Regions from separate parts of the Pseudoalteromonas sp. A757 genome, predicted to be linked through region 1. Evidence: predicted binding sites of a transcription regulator. Region 1 holds the regulator's gene; each other region holds the start of a gene.
What was found. Region 1 encodes LexA, which represses DNA repair genes until DNA is damaged. Its sites were predicted from a motif close to TACTGTATNNNNATACAGTA; they were not measured.
Positions count from the first base shown of each region.

Region 2: the regulator LexA is predicted to act here: its motif matches at 1,327-1,346, upstream of DRB05_RS02480 (DNA topoisomerase III).
Region 3: the regulator LexA is predicted to act here: its motif matches at 1,055-1,074, upstream of imuA (translesion DNA synthesis-associated protein ImuA).

Region 1 is NZ_QNQN01000051.1:367-2,574, forward strand. Features, by position in the region: gene lexA (transcriptional repressor LexA) at 746-1,360, shown strand; gene coxB (cytochrome c oxidase subunit II) at 1,720-2,208, shown strand, end outside.
Region 2 is NZ_QNQN01000053.1:74,699-76,906, reverse strand. Features, by position in the region: gene DRB05_RS02480 (DNA topoisomerase III) at 1-1,317, opposite strand, end outside; gene DRB05_RS02475 (methyl-accepting chemotaxis protein) at 1,421-2,208, opposite strand, start outside.
Region 3 is NZ_QNQN01000067.1:84,043-86,250, forward strand. Features, by position in the region: gene DRB05_RS10430 (DNA polymerase Y family protein) at 1-354, opposite strand, end outside; gene imuA (translesion DNA synthesis-associated protein ImuA) at 357-1,043, opposite strand; tRNA gene DRB05_RS10440 (tRNA-Asp) at 1,661-1,737, opposite strand; gene DRB05_RS10445 (TIGR03503 family protein) at 1,848-2,208, opposite strand, start outside.

The sequences.
Region 1 (2,208 bases):
CGTTGCAGCAATGCGACGGGTTTTTTGCTATGTGGGGCATAGAGATTTGAGATATAAAACCTCGCGAGGTAAACTCGCTCCTACCACAGCATCAGCACTGAGCTGCGTGGTCGGAGGTGGTTTACCCGCCGAGCTGTTGGGCTCCCCAAACAAAAAGAATAAAACATCCTACTTCGTAGCGAGCTAGGACCTCATTGAAGGTCGATTAACAGTATTCATCCATGGCTCTAATCGACATTAGTACCTCCATGTACGTCAAACCCGTTGCAGCAATGCAGCGGTTTTTTTGCTATGTGGGATTTGAAAAGAACATATCACAAGCAATCAACACATCGCGAGGCAAGCTCACTCCTACAATAGCATCAGCACTGAGCAGCATTGTGGGAGCGCCGATAGCTTGTAATGAAAAGAACACAGAGTCAGTCTTTGCTTGTTTTCGCTTACGCTTAATAGCAATTAGTCTTAATACGTGCTCAATTAGCAGGAACAGATCTGACGCTAATAGTGTTAAAAATTTCTCATTTAGAACAAATAAATAGAAAAGTTTCGCCTTGCCTAAATGGATGTAGGTACCTCGTTGATAGTGGATACAGTAGTGGTGTTATCTACAAGGTTTTCTCGCCTCAAAAATGGAGCGTGTAATTATGCTAATTGGTATAAAATATGTTGAATAAAGAAACATTTGCGATTTTTTTTGAGCTGTATATACTTACAGTAAATAAACCACTGTATGGAATACCAGTTAATGCGTCCTCTAACGAAACGACAAGAACAAATCTTTGAATTAATAAAAGTATTCATAAAAGATACTGGCATGCCTCCAACTCGTGCTGAAATAGCTGATGCTTTGGGTTTCAAGAGTGCAAACGCAGCAGAGGAGCACCTTAAAGCTCTTGCTAAAAAGGGAGTTATTGAAATGGTCCCAGGAGCAAGTCGTGGAATTAGACTTGTAGAGGATGAACCTGAGCAACTAGGCTTACCTATTATTGGCCGTGTTGCAGCTGGAGAGCCGATACTGGCAGAGCAACATGTTGAAAGCCACTTTAATGTGGATGCCAGTTTTTTTAAACCGAATGCTGATTACCTTTTGAGAGTTAATGGTATGAGCATGAAAGATATTGGGATTATGGATGGTGATCTACTAGCGGTCCATAGCACTCAAGTGGCTGAGAATGGCCAAGTGATAGTTGCTCGTGTAGAAGAGGACGTGACTGTTAAGCGCTTAGAAAAGAAAGGAAAGAAAGTTCTCTTGCATGCTGAGAATGAGGAATTTAAAGCGATCGAAGTGGATCTAGAGCATCAAAATTTCTCTATTGAAGGATTAGCCGTAGGTGTGATCAGAAGCGCCGACTGGATGTAGTTTATGAGGGCGAGCGTAGCGTTAAATATCAAGTTGCGCTCGCTTTAACTATATATAGTGAAAAAAGTAATAATTAACTTTTCTAACTGTGTGAAAGTAAGATAATTATCGTGACTTTTCCATATCTCAATATTTTTTAGTTTTCTGATCTTTATACACAATTTTTCATCACTCTTCGTTTTACTACCAGTAGCCCCATTTTTGATTCTAAATTCAGTCTTCTCAAAAATCTTGCATTTTGTTTATTTTTTGACTAATTGGTTAATAGTCGTGCAGTAAGTCTATGTACAAATAGGCAATATGACAGTCATCCAATAATAACAAAAGGCAACCATGAGTCGCCTTGAAGGAGACGTCAAATGAAAATTTGTCGATTAGTTGTAGCATTGATCGCAGTGCTAATCGCCATGCCCTCACTCGCTAACAGCGCTTACAATATGAGGCAAGGCGTTACAGACATTAGCCATCAAGTATACGAGCTTCATATGACCATATTTCTAATATGCTGCGTCATTGGGGTGATTGTGTTTGGGATTATGTTTTGGGCGCTTTTAAAACATAGAAAGTCAAAAGGCGTTGTTGCAGCGCAATTTCATGAAAGCACCAAAGTGGAGATACTTTGGACTGCTATTCCCTTCCTGATACTCATTGGCATGGCAATACCAGCTACAAAAACACTCATTGCTATGGAAGACACTAGCAAAGCTGATTTAACGATTAAAGTTACGGGGTCGCAGTGGAAATGGCACTATGAGTACATGGGACATGACGTCGAATTCTATTCTTTACTATCCACTCCGAAAGAAGAAATCAGTGATCTTAAGGAAAAAAATGAAAATTATCTGCTC
Region 2 (2,208 bases), on a different contig from region 1:
TTGTGCTTTGAATTGGCCACCACTTATCTCCAACTCGACTTTGGTTTCATTGTAGCGATAGGGGTGGAAGAATTGCGCGAGGTACTGTACAGAGATGAGTTGATAGACCTGCAACTCTCTATGCCCAAGCTGAGCACTGCGAAGCTTTTTAGTGGTTGGAATGATAGCGTGATGCGCTTCTACATTTTTATCATTCCAACACGCTCCTTTTAAATTCATGTCAGCTAACTTAATAAACTTACTTTCTATTCCCTGATTGTGCTTAGCAGCCGCAATGACTTGCTCTCTTTCAACAAAATGTTCTTGTGGTAGATAACGGTTATCTGATCTAGGGTAAGTGATCAGTTTATGTTTCTCATAGAGTGCCTGACAAATATCCAACACTTGCTGAGCCGATAAACCGTAGCGCTTATTTGCGTCAATCTGCAAAGAAGAGAGGTTATAGGGTAGCGGCGGATTTATCTTTTTTGGTTTCGTTTCAACCTTAGTTATTGTTGCTTGCTTTTGACTGATCCGATCCGCAACGTTTTCGGCTAAGGCCTTAACCAGAACACGCCCATCTTCGTCCATATAGGGCTTACACGCTTCACTTGGTACCCACTTAGCTTCAAAAACTCCCCAATGTGGTTTATTGATGTGTGCAATCACCTCATAAAATGGTTTAGATACAAAGTTCTCTATTTCTAAATCCCTTCTAACAACCAAGCCAAGTACGGGAGTTTGCACTCTACCAACCGACAAAACAGTATTCACTCCCGCTTTTTGCCCTGCCAACGTAAATGCTCTGGTTAAATTCATACCAAAAAGCCAATCCGCTCTAGCTCTTGCAAGCGCAGATACACTTAAAGGAACAAACTCTTGATTAGGCCGTGTCGAAGCCAATGCCTTTTTCACAGCTTGCGGGTTCAAATCACTGATCAACAAGCGTCGGATCGTTGCTCTTTTTCGGTCTGGCAAGTTTACGAATTGAAATACTTCGTCCACGAGCAATTGTCCTTCTCTATCAGGATCTCCAGCATGGTAGATTTCATCAGCTTTTGTGAGTAACTTTTTTAGAGTGCTAAGCTGCTTTTTTGTTTTTGGCTTAGCTTTGAACTGCCACTGAGTAGGCATGATTGGTAAATCTTGAAACTGCCATTTTTTGTATTTGGCATCGTAGTCTTCAGGTTCAGCTTGTTCCAACAGGTGACCTATACACCAAGAAACCACATCGCCATTCGCAACTTCTATATAACCATCTTGTTTTTTATGTGGTTTTGGTAAGACATCGGCGATTGCTCGACCTAAAGAGGGTTTTTCTGCGATATAGAGTTTCATGATTAGCTTAACTGTATATAGATACAGTTATCATAGTGAATTTTGACGAAAAACGCCATAGCTGCAAAGAGACTGTCTCCAGTCTCTTTGCAAACCAGCAAACTTACGTTCTTAATAAATTAAGTTGCTTATGCTTTTGTTCGACTATCTGCGTCATAGAACTGGCCGCTTGCTCAACCTCATCTGCGAACTTCGAAAGCTCAGCAGCAGCATCTGAAATGCCCGTCGTATTTGTATTAATTTCTTCGGTCACCATACTTTGCTCTTCCGCCGCCGTAGCAATTTGTGTTACTTCATTAGAAATGCTTGTCAACTCAGCTACTAGCGTGCTCATTAACCTAGCTGATTCTTGGCAATAACTCACTGCATCTTCGCCTAGCTGTACAGAGCTCTCAATGATCCGGCCTGAGTTCGCGACTTCACTCTGTAGGTTATCTATTAGTTTACTAATGTCGTCCGTCGATGCTTGTGTTTTTGACGCCAAAGCTCGAACTTCATCTGCAACAACCGCAAAACCACGTCCTTGCTCCCCTGCCCTTGCAGCTTCAATTGCCGCGTTTAAGGCCAGTAAGTTAGTTTGTTCTGCTATGGCTCTGATCACCTCCAGTATTTTGGAAATATCATCACTGCGTTCTGATACCTTCACCACTGCTTGTTTTGCATCAATGACTTGATCCGCCATTGATTGCACCGTTTCAGTTGTTTTAATGATGCTTTGTTCACTTTGCTGAACTTGATCAGCGGCTTGATTCGTACTTGCCGCCGCTTTTTCAGACGCCCGAGCCACCTCGGAGGCCGTCGCACTGAGCTCGTTAATTGCGGTTACTACGCTGTCTATCTCTAGATGCTGATTGGCAACTTTGTTTTTGATGTTAATTGCGGCTTCAGTTG
Region 3 (2,208 bases), on a different contig from region 1:
ACTTGGCAAATCATGATAGAGCGACAGCATAGAATCGACTTTAAGCACAAGGCCATTAGGTTCATCGATTACAATATCTGCACTTACTTGATAAAGCATATTGGCAATTTCTAATAGCTGCTGTCTTTCTAGCAAGTCGTCATAGGGCAAAACATGAAGCTGTGTACACAATGCACAAGCAGTCCCAAGGCCCATTCCTATTTTTATACCTCGCTGCTGCGCTGCATCATTTAACTGCACTATCTGGTTTTTGCGGCCATCAATAATAACAACGGGTGTAACAAAATCACCGGAAACCGTTTGCTTCGTCATTCCCTCTAGTTGCAGCATAGGAAAATAGAGATATAACCACATAACTAGCTCGTTAAACGCCGCTCATAGCCCGAAAATGCAACTATATTATCGCTAACATGAGGTAGATTTGGCTTTTCAAGCTCTGGCCAATAATGGGGATTCTCTAGTTTAAGACTGCGATGTGCAAAGTGCCCCTTGTGCTTCTTTACTGTCACATCCAAGCTGCTGTGCTGTGCTTGTAAAACCACTGAAAGTGTAAATGGTAAAGTCTGGGCGTACTGTGCTTGATGTAAAACAAATAACCTACAACTCCCCGCCTGTGCACCTAACTGCAAACGCTTTACAGCAGCAATAGAAAGCGCTTCGTGCCAAAGTACAAGTGCACTACACACACCACTTTTTACGCATTGCTCCGCAGCCCATAGTGCTTCTTTTTCACTTGGAGGCTGTACAATCATAAATTCACTCAGATCTAACGATAAATAATGCAATGCTGCGGCATGTATTTGTCCTGGAGGATTAATTAATACCTTCAAACGGTTATCATCCACAAAATGGGGCAATATCAACCTTAACTCTCCTATTCCCATTGCAGTTTTCACACCAATCACACCTTGTTGCGGCCAACCACCGCACAGTAAATCGTCAAGTGCAGCAAAGCGAGTACTGACGACATCATGCTGCGCGGCCTGTCCACGTCCACGCCAAAGCAAGTTTTTACACTCAAGAAGATCTATATAATTCGCCATACATCACCAAATACTGTTTATATATACAGTATATTTAAATAAAGGCAGATCGCAAGTAGATCGCTAGAAAAGAGGCGAGTTAAAAATAACCATAGTTTGCGCTTTAAGTTAATCGTGTTTTGCTTAGGAGAAATGAGATCTACAAAATGTATTTGTATAAAAGGCGACAAGAACTGAGACGTAAAACAATGAGTGTGGCGCGTAGATAATCGTCTTTTGGCTTAGCTGAATGCTATCCACTTAGGTAACAGCTAACCAACTGAACTACCACTTTCTTTACACTAAGCTGCAAAACGACAAAACTGTGCTTATTTTACTTGTAGTAGGGCTATATTTTTAATTTCTAATAGTAAAGGAAGCTTACTAAGAAGAGAAAATGCAAACTGGCGGAGTGGACGGGACTCGAACCCACGCCCCCCGGGATGACTGGCCGCTTTCTCTAAGGCAACAGCTAACCAACTGAACTATCACTTTGCTGCAACGAGCAAAGTTATACCGACATTATTATAAGCTTATGTTGAAAAATGAGTTACTTGACAATGATGACAAGGGAAAGACTAAAGAAAATGAGCTATTTGATTTTGCTCAATGAAGCTTGCTTAGAAGAAAATGCAAACTGGCGGAGTGGACGGGACTCGAACCCGCGACCCCCGGCGTGACAGGCCGGTATTCTAACCAACTGAACTACCACTCCGCGTCATATTCTTGCAGTGTTTGCTGTAAGGTGTGCTCCCTGACAGCGGCGTGAATAATACGAATGACCCCCTCATGAGTCAACCGTTTTTTGAAAAAAAACCGTGTTTTTTAGTTATCTTTCATTGAAAGGTTCAAAATATCACCTGATTTATCATTTTTTGAACCATTACCTGCTGCGTTATTTTCAGATGGCCCTAAATCATCAAGATCAATGACTTCTTCGGTTTTCTTAAATGGGTTCTTTAACATTGGTACTTTTAACTTAATTGGTTTTTTTTGCACAAAAATGCGAATAACTAACCCACCAAGCAATAATACAACTAAGTTACCAGCAACGATAATACTGACTAATAGCGCTGTACTTATAGTCGGCTCTGGTTCTGGAGCGGGTTGTTTCGCTGCTGGTAACGCAGTGGCTTCTAACTCAGGCACTTTTTCAATGGGCCTTTCAATTTCAAAGTTATAGTTT